3 regions of the Methylocaldum gracile genome follow, and region 2 is predicted to be linked to each of the others. Evidence: riboswitches for the same ligand, from Rfam matches in the RefSeq annotation. Region 2 holds a riboswitch; each other region holds the start of a gene.
What was found. A riboswitch is a leader RNA that binds a small molecule or an ion and turns the genes downstream of it on or off. The one in region 2 is predicted to bind cyclic di-GMP.
Positions count from the first base shown of each region.

Region 1: linked by a shared signal. The riboswitch ahead of ACWJJK_RS19320 (VPLPA-CTERM sorting domain-containing protein) and the one ahead of ACWJJK_RS09940 (hypothetical protein) in region 2 are both predicted to bind cyclic di-GMP.
Region 3: linked by a shared signal. The riboswitch ahead of pepA (flocculation-associated PEP-CTERM protein PepA) and the one ahead of ACWJJK_RS09940 (hypothetical protein) in region 2 are both predicted to bind cyclic di-GMP.

Region 1 is NZ_CM132196.1:4,362,658-4,366,867, reverse strand. It holds gene ACWJJK_RS19330 (EAL domain-containing protein) at 1-516, opposite strand, end outside; gene ACWJJK_RS19325 (transglutaminase-like cysteine peptidase) at 513-1,121, opposite strand; cyclic di-GMP riboswitch class I at 2,244-2,321, shown strand; gene ACWJJK_RS19320 (VPLPA-CTERM sorting domain-containing protein) at 2,484-3,254, shown strand; gene ACWJJK_RS19315 (hypothetical protein) at 3,286-4,210, shown strand, end outside.
Region 2 is NZ_CM132196.1:2,243,397-2,247,606, forward strand. It holds gene ACWJJK_RS09925 (FAD:protein FMN transferase) at 1-497, shown strand, start outside; gene ACWJJK_RS09930 (VPLPA-CTERM sorting domain-containing protein) at 1,133-1,993, shown strand; gene ACWJJK_RS09935 (hypothetical protein) at 1,990-2,118, shown strand; cyclic di-GMP riboswitch class I at 2,380-2,465, shown strand; gene ACWJJK_RS09940 (hypothetical protein) at 2,578-3,486, shown strand; cyclic di-GMP riboswitch class I at 3,773-3,861, shown strand; gene ACWJJK_RS09945 (hypothetical protein) at 3,976-4,210, shown strand, end outside.
Region 3 is NZ_CM132196.1:1,798,899-1,803,108, reverse strand. It holds gene ACWJJK_RS07875 (ExeM/NucH family extracellular endonuclease) at 1-446, shown strand, start outside; gene ACWJJK_RS07870 (hypothetical protein) at 507-1,115, shown strand; cyclic di-GMP riboswitch class I at 1,823-1,903, shown strand; gene pepA (flocculation-associated PEP-CTERM protein PepA) at 2,002-2,868, shown strand; gene ACWJJK_RS07860 (glycerophosphodiester phosphodiesterase family protein) at 3,506-4,210, opposite strand, start outside.

The DNA of each region.
Region 1 (4,210 bases), 2.1 Mb from region 2:
CCATACCGACAGCAGCGCGGAGATCAGCCAGAAACCCAGAGTCCAGCCCAGGATGGACCAGGTCATCTGCCAAAGTTGGCTATATCCGAAACCGGGATGGCTGGCCACGTCGACCACGGCTGAAAGTTTCCAGCCGGCCATCGATTCGGCCCGACCCGCGGGAGCGTCGAACGGCACGCGGCTGATGAACCACTCGGGAGCGCCGTCCACTTTCAAGGGGAGTTCCCGCTCCACGACGGATTCGCCGTTGGGGCGGATCACGGCGATACGCCGGTAGTAGCCGCTATCGTAGAGAGCGTCCACCGCATTGGCCACCGCCGCGGTGTCGTTGCTCGCCAGCGCGGGCGATAGTTCCAGCGCCAGAGTGGTTGCCGTTTCTTGCGCATGAGCGTGCAACTGGCGTTGCAGAAAACCGTGGGTATTCACCAGGCCGGTGGCGAAAAGAGCCAGCCCCAGCAGCAGAAACAGCAGACCGAGCATCAGGACCAGCAGGGTTTTCAGGCTCATCGTCTTCATCGAATCGCTCCCGTCTTTTCGTGGTGCATGCGCGCCAACAGATCGTTCCAGTGGCGTATGTCGGACGCTTCACCCAGTTTGCCATGCTGCCCGCGCTGCTTGGCCGACCACAACCCCTCCGCATTGAAGCTCATGGTCGGCGCTAGATCGGTCCGCGCGGCGGCCGGCCGGATATCGCCGATCAGATTGTCCAAAATCAGCGGTTCGGATTCCGGGGCGGGATAGTAGGCCAGGACCATGTGCGGCTCCATGCGGCTCAGCCGTGGCCGCCAGACCCGGACATAAGTGACCCGCAATCGGTCGGGAGCCACTCCTGCCGCTCGAAGGGTGAAATATTTGGCCAGGGCGAAATCCTCGCAGTCGCCGCCGTTGGCGGCCAGGAGTTCCACCGGAGTCGCCCAGTAGTCGCGGCGCGCCCATTGGTCAGGGTCGGAGATATTGGGCAGGCGGTTGAAGAAATCGTTGACTCGCGCCAGCTTCTCGTGCTCGCCGGCACTGCCCAGATGCAGAACCAGGTCGCGCCACGCCGACAGACGTTCGACGGCCGCCGATCCATAGCGCTGGCCGACCAGTTCCAAGGTTCGTGCATTGGGGAGCAGGTCCATTTCGACGCCTGCCACGGCAAGGACCGCAAAAGCGGCGCTCCATATCAATAAGCGTTTCAAGAGCTAAGGGGGTTGATTTGAAGGAAGCGTATCTTGCCCCATCTCGGCGAAATTTCGCCACCTTATATTCCGGTGCTCGATCGTTTTTCACCGCAGTATAGCGGTGCGGCTTGGGAAACCGCCCCGTACCTCTAAGTGCCTATCTCAGTAGGCCGTTCGCCCTGAGCCGAGTCGAAGAGTTTTTGAACCTACTGGGATAGGCTCTAAATGTAGGCCGAAACGAGCGGCCGTAGGTCGGCAATCCCTTGCCGACGCAGGCGTTCGGATGCAGGCCCGGCTAAGCGTCAGCGCTTGATGGCAAACGGTCGCTGCTATACAGGTCAGCGGACCGCCATTCCGGTATGGATTTTCGCTGGCTCCCAAGCTTCCGCCTGGGAGCTATACCCGAGCAGCTCGAGCTTCTCGAAACATCATTCGAATCGAGAAGCGGGAGCTTCTCAACGTCGGTTCCCAAACGGGAGTTCGGGAACCAGCCTAACGACGGAGGCATGCCGGATCAATCGGTTGCAGGCCGGCTGGCACCGAACCGCGGAGTAGGTCGGGAATCCCTTCCAATCGCAAACGGTCGCTTTAGCCGCGACCCTTCCAATCGCAAACGGACCTTTAGTCGGTCCCTTCCAATCGCAAACGGTCGCTTTAATCGCGACCCTTCCCGACGGGATTTGTCGGCAAAGGATTGCCGACCCACCGCCCCGATGCGTCGGGCAAGGCGCTCGGAAGAAGTCAGGTCCGGCGGTGCCCTTCCTCGATTCCCCCGCCTTCATGTTGCGAATCCGTAAAGTCGTTCAGCGAAAAAGCTACAGCCGGGGCAGCTCGCAATCATCTGCGACTTAAAGTTTTGAAAAAAAACACAGCACGCAAATGTAATCCAAAACAAAGACTTAGTTGATGCGCGGGAGCCGTGCGTTGAGTTTTTTCAAAAAATTTCATCGGTGTCACACAAACTTAACTTGGTTGTAAAAAAGCGACATTAAAGTCTGTCTCGCCTTCAAAGGGACGGAAGAAAACCGCAGTGCGGTTCAAGTTGCGGCCGGGGAGCAGGAGCCCGGTCCAGGAGGGTTGCTAGGACAAAGCCACACTCGTCGCGAGGCGGGGCCGGAAAGCCACGGGTCTTGATTTCAAGACAGCCGGGTTGCCACACAAGCGTTGATGGCAACCCGGCTTTTTTTGTTTTCGGTGCCTGAAAAACGGCACAAAAAAGCCGGTCGCCGAAAAGCGACCGGCTGAAAACAGCCCTGCAGATTGACCTTGGGGAGATGTCTGCAAGGTATTTTCAACCGCGATTTTAGACGAGGCATGGAAATGAACAAACTGAAAGCGATTACCGCCGGCGTGATGCTGGCTTTGGGCGCCACCGGCGCGGAAGCGTCCATTAACAGCGGCCTGTATCCGAACGTGGGCGAATTGTTCGTGTCGATTTTCGATCCCGACGCGAACGGCGGCCTGGGGCGCACCTACTTCCGCGATCTCGACGTTCCCCTCACTGACGTGCTGAACGCCGGTTCGAATTGGACTTTCAACGTCAATCTGGCCGCGGACGCCAATTATGCCGGCTTCGCCGGTCAGACCGATCTTCAGTACAACATCGCCGCCGTGTACACCCTCGACGAGGGTTTCGCCAATATCGATCAATGGGGCTTTTTGGCCACCGGGTCTTCGTTCAACGGCGGCTTCGGTAACGTACTCGGCACCAATAGCATCATTCAGAACTATATCAGCAAGCTGAACACCGCTCTGGGCGACAACGTGTCGGGCGTCGTGGATAACGGACTGCCGCAGTCCTGGGACGACGGTAACTGGGGTCCGTTGATGGGTGCTTCTCCCAGCGTGTTTGCTTCCACGGCCGGCGGCGTCGACCTGGCAACGCTTTTCTTCCACGTGACCAATAACACCGGCGACGACAGCGACGGCATCGTCAATCAGATTGCCGGGCGCTGGCTGCTGTCGAGCAACGGCACCCTGGAATTCGGCCCGGCCGGCACCTCTCCGGTACCGGTTCCCGCGGCGATCTATCTGCTGGGCTCCGCTCTGGCCGGCTTGACCCTGGTCAGCCGCCGCGGCCAGAAAGCGTAATCTCCCAAATATCCTTAACGGAGAAAATTCGATGAAATTCAATCGTTTGTCTGTCGCCATGGCGGCAACGGCGCTGCTCGGCGCCGGCGAAGCCTTCGCTCTCGCTCCCGGCGCGGCCGTGGATATCGAAATCTGGGCATCCGGCGCCACGGCGCAGGACAAGGGCGTGGAAGCGCTTTTTTCCGAACTGTGCGTGGCCGGATCTCTGGACATCTACCGCGACAACGCCAACGCATCCAAGCCGGGAGCGCAGCACTCGGCCTATTTCTGCACTCTCGACTCCACCAAGGTGACCGGTCTCAGCACCGTCAACCCGAACGTGTTGTTCCACAAACGTTCGCAGGGCGGCTCGGCGCAGGGCGTAACGCCCCTGATCCTCGATCAGGCGATCACGCACATGCAGATCAATAACGGCAACTGCAGCAAGACCGGCCCTGACACATTCTATCGCTGTACGCTCGCCAATGCGGGCGACACCATTCTGCACGAGTCCGATCTGGGCGTCAGCGACGTCAACCCGGATTTGTTCCGTGGTCCTAACGCGCCCATCGAGGGCGGCGTGAAGCAGCCGGATGTCACAGCCAGCCAGGTTTCCAGCTTGCTGGACGTGACCCCGGCCGCGGGCCTGGTGTTCGGCATCCCGGTGACGCTCTCTCTCTATACCGCCCTGCAGGACGCGCAGATGGACCAGGGCCGGCTCCCCGCCGGTTGCGTGCTGGGGGATGACAGCAATCCCGATTGCATGCCCAGTCTCAGCTCCGAACAGGTCGCTTCGCTGCTGGCCGGCAAGGTGCAGAACTGGAATCGATTCAAGGTTCAGGTCGGTGGCGCTTCCTCTGACTTCTTCACCAGCTATTCCGGCGGCATGGGCCTGACCGACAACAAGGTGGCTGTCTGCCGCCGCGTCGACGGTTCCGGCACCCAGGCGCAAGCCAACGCGGTATTCCTGAACAATC
Region 2 (4,210 bases):
GTGGCATCGTCAAGGAGTATGCCGTCGACAGGGCCGCGGCGCTGTGCCGGGACGCGGGCGTTCGACACGGCGTGATCAATCTGGGCGGCGACATCAAGTTGATCGGCTCGCGGGCGGATGGTAGTCCGTGGCGAGTCGGAATTTCTCACCCGCGCCAAAAAGGCTCGATGATCAAGACCCTGGCGTTGCGCGAAGGCGCGGTCGCGAGCAGCGGGGACTACGAACGCTGCATCGTCGTGGACGGTATCCGATACGGTCATGTGCTGAATCCCAAAAGCGGCTGGCCGGTACGCCATCTCGCCGCCGTCAGCGTGGTGGGGGACTTCTGCGTGGTCGCCGGCAGCGCTTCGACCATCGCCATGCTCAAGGAGGAAAACGGTCCGGCCTGGCTGGACGCCATGGGCTTGCCGCATCTCTGGATCGACGTCGAGGGCAACGTGGGCGGCTCTCTGGCGGAATCGGCAGCTTATTCCAAATCGCGTTCAATCCGGAATTGATTTTCGTAGGGTGGGTGAGGCCGCAAGGCCGTAACCCACCGAGCGGCCTCGGACCTGTCCTGAGCCAAGTCGAAGGGTCGGTGGGTTACGCTGAGCCGAGGGGCTATCCCACCATCGATGGGTTTCGCTTCGCTCTACCCATCCTACGATGAATGTTCATTCGCATGCCGAATGGAATTATTCGTGGGTCGGCAATCCTTTGCCGACTTCGCTTGGCTGTCAACCCGTTACGTCGGGAAAGGATTCCCGACGTAACGAGGCCGCATCATTGCAATCGGCTCCCCCCTCGCCCGACTTCCTCCTCATGCGCGATATGCCGCTGAATGCTGGGGCATATACCTCATTTCCCGGATTCCGGCCTATTTGTAAAGCCTTGGAAGCACCGTAGTGCCTCGATTTGGACACTGGCACGACACTTGTTAAGTATCGGTTGCGCTTAGCTTGCACTTCTTACTCCATTCGGCATGCGAATGAACGTTGCGTAGGGTAGGTTACGGCCACCCTTCGAAAATCAATTCCGGATTGGAAGGGATTTGGAATTACACCGTTTTGCGGCGCGAACGGCTGAAGCGAAGGGGTATGAGCAATGCGGGTTAACGGCGTGGTATCTCAACTTCCAACTTGCAGGGATTCATATGAAACAAACCAGATTGGCCAGGGCGATCGCAATGGCGGTTGCCGGCTCGGCCCTTTCTTTAGGGGTTGTTGCCGAGGCATCGGCACACACGATGTACAACACCTACAACGCCGGAACGCCCGCTACCGATGGGGGAACCGACGGCTGGGTCTATGGCGGTATAAACAATCCGACCTATCCGACGGTATCGCCGGGTTGGGTCGGAACCGCTAGCCCGACGACGCTGCCGTTCGGTTACACCGGTTCTTCGGCGTTGAACTGGGCGGCCGAACTCCATAACGCGGGTGATTCGCTGGAAATTTCCAGGGCAGATGCGCAAGCGAGATATGGCGTTGCAGCGGATATCGATACTGCCAGGGGCGCCTGGCTCGACGCGGGAGCAACCCCTCAGGGCTGGTCGCACACCACCGATATCGGGTTGTTGATGTCGCACAGCGATGCTTATGTCACGCTGAATCTCTCCGCCGTCAATTCGGAAATTGCCAACTTCGGGATTACGGTATTTACCGGTATGGACACCGGTACCGGCTATGAGAACCATCAGGCATGGAATAGCCCGATTCAAGGCTTAGATTTCACCGCGAGCGATCCGTTCGGCACCACCGGCGTAACTTATTTGACCCACGATTCAACCGTCGACGGGGTCAACGGTCTGACCTTCCTGGCGGAGGCCGGTCAGATTTATTCCATTTATCTGGGCGGTAGCGGCGGAGCCAATTGGAATCAAAACAAGGATCTTTACGTCTTGAACATCACGTCTTCTCCGGTTCCGATACCGGCCGCCATTTGGCTGTTCGGCAGTGCTTTGGCCGGGATGGGATTCGTCGGGCGGCACAGACACAAGGCCGTCGCCGCATGATGCGGGACAAGGCGGTCGAGCTTGCCTTCGAGGCTGGGCGCACCATGTGGCATGCGCCGGTGTCGGCGATATCCGGCCGTTTCATCGCCTCGGCCTCAGCCGATCGCCGCTTTGAAACGGTGTAGTGAAAGAGCTGGCTGACCCTCCGGATGATTTGGGTCGCCACATGCTGGAATACCCGCACTACAAACATGGGATATCCCGCAGCTTCCGTTAGGTTCGTCATAGAAATAGCGCTATATCAACGGTTTACCTCAGGCGCGCTTATTGCTCTTGGGGTATCGGCCGGTTCGACCGAATTCCGGTTCGAACGCGCTTTGTGCTACGGAAAACCCGAAAACCATTGCCGGGGAAGGGGAGCGTAGACCGTAGCAGGGCGGAGTCCCTTTTGCACCTGCCACTCCCGCCGCGAGGCGGGTTCGGAAAGCCACGGGTCTTGTGAATTTGATCCCAAGACGGCCGGGCCGCCTCCCTCGGTGATGGGGAGATCGGAGCGCCTTCCGCTTTTGACGGGAGCGCTGCGGACATCGCTGCCTATGTGAAAACAAAGACCAACTCCATAGAACAGCACGAGGTAATTTCCTATGTCCAAAAACAAAAACAAACTGACCAAAGCGGTGGCCATGGCCCTCGCCGGTACCGTCTTGTCCGTAGGCGCCGTTTCCGGCGCCCAGGCGCATACGATGTACAACACCTTCACCACCACTGAGCTGTCCGCCACCGACGGCTGGAACTATGGGGGTATAGGCAATCCGACCTATCCGACGGTATCGCCGGGTTGGGTCGGAACCGCCAGTGCCACCACGCTGCCTTTCGGCTATGCCGGTACGTCTCATCTGAACTGGGCGGCCGAGCTTCACTCGGCGGGCAACACGCTCGAAATCTCGAAAGCAGATGCAGTAACGCGTTACGGCTTCGCCGCGGAAATCGATACCGGCGCCGGGGCCTGGCAGGACGCAGGCGTCAATGGCAGCGGAGTTCCGACAGCCAACGGGCCGACCGGCTGGAGACATCAGACCGATATTGGCTTGATCAAGGCCGAAGAAACTATGTGGGTAACACTGAATCCCGTGGTGGTTACGGGAACCGGCTACGACATTCAGAACTTTGGCATCACCGTCTTCACCGGCATGGACTCCGGTACTGGCAGTTACTCTCATCACGGCTCCTGGAACTGCCCCGGATGCACACCCGCGAAACCTTACGAAGCCGATAACCCGTTCGGCACCGTAGGACTGAGCTACTTGACTCACGATGGCACCGTCGACGGTGTAGACGGTTTGACCTTTCTGGCCCTGGCCGGTCAGGTTTATTCCATCTACCTGGGCGGCGCCGGCGTGGGGAACTGGAGTCAGAACATCGCGGAGTACAGCTTGAATATCAGCACCGCACCGGTTCCGGTCCCCGCGGCGGTTTGGCTGTTCGGCAGCGCCCTCGCGAGTTTGGTCACGCTGGGACAGCGCCGCAAGAACGTCATGGCCGTTCCCGCCTGAAACAAGACCTCGACGTATGTACACGCCTTCCTTTCCGCGCTCTAAGCGGGGAACTTTTGTGTGGAATCACCCATGAGACTGCGTGATTTGCCACGTCGGTGGCGTTTGCATGCGATTTATCTGTTTGATTAGCAATGATTATTTAGTGGCATATTTATTGTTTCAGCAAAGGCCGGGTCCGCCGCTTAGGGGGCTCGTAAAAAGACGCGATACACACGGATTCGCAAGGAATCGGCTGGCAGGGATCGCCCGAGGGATCTTTGTCGGGATGGACCGCCGTTAGGTCTGTCCGAATCGCCACACCCGCCGCGAGGCGGGGCCGGAAAGCTTCGGGTCTCGATGCTATGGAGTATTCGAGACGGCCGAGCCGCCTCCTAGTGTGATGGGGAGGACCGCGGCGCAGCTCCATTGGGTACGGTGAAGCGCCGCGGACATCACTGTTAACGAGCTTTTGGACGACCACTAACAGTGACGAGGACGAATCATAGTATGAAAACCACGGCAACAATACTGGCCCTCGCGGGAATGCTCGGGGGAACATTGGTCGCTGCGCCCGAGGCTCACGCGCACGCCACGTTCAACATCGCCGGTTACGGCGACGGCACCGGCGGCAGCATCAACGGCGCCGACGGAATGCCGGGCACCGACGCGAGCGGCGTTTGGACCAACGGCGGTGTCGGCTATACCGGGAGTTTGCCCGTCATGTGGTATGCGGGCATGCACA
Region 3 (4,210 bases), 440 kb from region 2:
CGGCTTTCCTTGGCGAGGACGCGTATTCGTACGTGTTCGACGGCGAAGCAGGCTATCTGGATCATGCCCTGTCCAGTTTGACGCTCACTTATCAGGTCAAGGGCGTCGCGGAATGGCACATCAACGCGGACGAGCCAATCGCGCTCGACTACAACACCGACTTCAAGACGCCGGATCAGGTCACCAGCTTCTACAGTGCCGATCCGCATCGTTCGTCGGACCACGATCCGGTCGTGGTGGAAGTGCTGGTGCCGGGCGATCTCGACAAGGACGGCGACGTCGACGTAGCGGACCAGAACCGCTTCCGCTCCGCCTTGGGCAAGTGTTCGGGCCAATCCGGCTACTTGGCGGAGGCTAACTACGACGGCGTCGGCTGCGTGACCTATGCCGACTACCAGCGCTGGTATGGCCACTACGCTGCCTATCGTGTCAAGGCAGGCCTTTAAACAGCGATCGGCCGCCCCGTTGCAACGAGGCGGCCCTTTACCCCTAACTGGAGATAAACGATGTTGATTTTTAAAGCCCGCCTCGCAATTGCCATTCTGGGGCTATTGGCCGTGGCCCCTTCCCACTCGGCCGTGGTGTCGCTCAATTTGGTCGGGAATGCCCCCGTGCTGGTTGGCGACAGCTTCAGTATCGATTTAACGTTGACTCAGCCCTTCGATGGGTTGGACGCTTCCGATGAATTGCTGGCGTTCGGATTCGACACGGTGCTGAACGGTACCGCCGCTCAGTTCACCGGCGTCACGTATTCGCCGTCCTTCAGCGATGACAGCGGCCTGGTCAAACTGGATTTGGCGGGATCGGCCTTCCCCGGCATTGCCAACACTCCGGCCAACCAAACGCTGACGCTGGCGACGCTCAATTTCCAGGCGTTGTACGCCGGAAATATTGATCTGGGCGTGTTGGGCAATCCGTCCGAACCCAATCAAGGATTGTTCTTCAGCCTCTCGGGGCCGCTCGCCGCCAATGCCGGTCTGTCCTTGAGCATTCAGTCCAGCGCGGTTCCCGTACCGGCCGCCTTTTGGCTGTTCGCCAGCGGGATCTCGGGGCTGGTGGTGCGGAGTGCATGCCGAAAAAGTTGTACGATCGGCGCACTCAGTCTACGAAGATAGCCGTTGGGCCAACGGGTTTGTCGGCAAAGGATTGCCGACCTACGAATGCTTGAATCCATTCACCCGAGCCGAAGGCGCCAACGACTTCCGCCAAGCCTGTTTTGCCGTACGAGCGAGATGAAAACGCTCTAAGTCTACGAAGATAGGCTTTGATCCCAGCCGTTGCCAAAGCTAACCCGTCCCAATTCGCTCGGCTCTTCGTGTGGACGTGGGCCGGTACGGCTGGCGGAAACGTGATCAGGCTCCGAACCAAGGCCGGGGACCAAGCGGGACCTGATCCGCCGATTCGACCTGGCGTATCGGCAGAGTGCCTTCGGTCTATCGCCATCCGCTGCCGCCGCGCCGCTTCCAGCACGAATGGTTTCCCCTCGCTGGCTCATCTCATCACCTGCGCACGAAGCTCGGCCTTGAACGGCTGTCTCGGTAATTTCGCCATCTCGTTCCACCACCAATCACCGGATTTACGCGATTGATGGTGTCCACTTTTTTGAGCCTGGCTCACTGGCTCATGGAGAGGGAGACTGGACAGAATCCACCTAATCGGTCTCCGACGAGTCATTTGTCATAAATTGATTACATAGATTTAACCAATCATTAACTGACGTGTAACAGTCTCGGCTTAATTTGACCGGGTATTTCGAAAAAATGAGCAAGGAGGCTTAGGTCGGTTACCGGTCACGTCAAGCTGTAGGACCAGCTGAACGTGTTTGCCGAAGAGCCACACCCGCCGTGAGGCGGGGCCGGAAAGCCACGGGTCTCGCGTTTGTCGAGATCGCCGGGCCGCCTCCCGAGTGATGGGGAGGACCGTGGCACCGCTCACCACCTGTGGGCAGAATCACGGACATCACTGTGAGTTCAACGTCAACACAGTGAAAAGGTAATTCGGATGAAACCAAGTAAGATCATTTCGGCGCTCGCTTTGACGGGCGTCGGATTCTCAAGTACTGCCGGTGCGGCAACCTTGCCGAACTGGGTGGGTACCGCGGACTACACCGTCGTGGGCGGTTCGGCCGGCGAAGCGGTCGGTCCCTTCGATACTTACGACTTCGCGGCGGGCGACGGCGGTCTGGCATTGCTCGTACCGGACACGATCGCCAATCCCTCCCAAATTACGGTGGGAGACATCTATTCAGGCGTGTACCAGTCTTACGTCACCAACCATCAGTTGGGCACCTCCACGGTGAGCAACCCCAAACTGAACGTCTCTTACGAGTTGACCACCCAGTCGGCTTTCCAAACACAAGTCACGAACGCGCAGAATCTGGGCAACGGGCTGTGGACCATCAACTTCCAGGTGTTGAGTGGCTCGCTGGACCTGTTTTTCGACAGCGCCGTCAATCGCGACGTAACCGGTGACACGGGCATCACGGACGGCACCAATATTCTTAAGGGATCGGTGACGGGCGGAACCGGGGTCGTCACGGTAAGCACCCAGTTTCCTTCCGGTCTTGGCGTAACCTCGAGCGAATTTACCTTCGTCGGAAACACCAGTTTCTATGATTCGGCGGTATACGATCCCGATACCATCGGCGGCGGCCAGTCGTTGTTCTCCCTGTTCGTCAGAAACCCCACCGCACCTCCCGCCATCTCTTCCGTCGGCGGCATACCGGTTACATCGACGAGCATTCTCTACCAGGCGGATGGATCGCTCACGCTGACGGCGGTACCGGTTCCAGCGGCCTTCTGGCTGCTCGCTAGTGCCTTGGCCGGCATGAGCGTCATCTCTCGCCGTTCCAGCAAATTGGCTGCGTGAGCCTCGCATGGCAAGCCCATTTGGTGAATGGGCGAGGATTCGGTGCAAATCTGCTTCGCTGACTGCGGAAGCAGACGGCGCGGCCGAACGTCACAACCGGGCCGGCGCTTATCCCGGTCCGGTTCCTCGAGCCGACCGCCAGCCGGAACGGCCGAGGCCAGTGCTGCAATTATCATCCTCATGACGCAGCGTCGCTAAAAGTCCGCGACAACTCTTGAGGAACTTCACCCTCGGGCTCGAACACTGCGCGCGAGCCAGTTCGGCGCCGGCGAGCCCCCTCCGGCGCAGGGCTTCCAACAAGAGCTAGCCGACACCCGTTGTTTGTCCTCGGTGGCGGCAAAGTGGGTTTGTGCTGCTTGGCGCCAGGGAGCCGCGAGATCATCGGCGGCGTCGAAGTCCGGGATGAGCCGATCCGGCGGCGCGCCACGTGCGCGAACAGTTCACGTTGTCCGGTACCATGGATCACGGCGGAATCTCCTCAAAAATTCAATGTCAGCAGTTGAATTTTAAGGGCTTTTCGATTCCGCCCACCCTCCTTTCATGAACTATGCAGGCTTGGGACCTCACGCAACAAAACCCCGCCGGAGGCTTCGATTTCTCGCTCCCGCTCGCTCGGTGATCGGGTTTACAGCGCCCCTTACAATCCCTTGCAGTTGGCGTAATAGGTCACCGTCGCGGCCCAGTCGGCGAAGACGCCACGAATACCCACATCCTTCGCCAGCACGTCGAGCACTTTCATTACGTCGCCCTCGCGTTTGATGGCGGAATCGATGGTCTGAAAATAGAACCCATTATTACCGTCGGCGAGAATTCCGGAGCGCTCCAGTGTCCAGGTGATGATATCCAGGTCCGCGGCCTTGGCGTTCCTGGCGTATTCCGAGGGCACGATGTTGCCGCCGGCGTCCAGGTCCAACAAAGCAAACGTCGGCGGCGCCACGATATTGATGCCCATGGTCTTATAGCTTGCCAAGGTGGCAGCATCGGGCAGATCGGCGACCGTTTCGGCATCGTCCAGATACACGGCCTGCTTGCCGAAGGCGGGTTCGTAGCGGACCCAATAGAGCACGTCGTCGATGCTGAAAGACTGAGGGAAGACCTTTTTCGGGGAAACGCGCGCTTCCTTATACTCGTCGATCATTTTCTGGGCGAAATCCTCCTGGGAAAAGCCGTCGAAAGGCATGGCCACGCTAGGGCTCTTCAGTTCGGGAGTCATCTTCACGCCCAGTTTCTTGAAAAGCTCGATGCTTTCCCTATGCGTAAGCAGGGTGCCGCTGGTCGGGCCGGCGTAGAGATCCGTGCGGAAATTCGCCGTGCCGCCGAGATATTCGTCCACGGTTCTAGC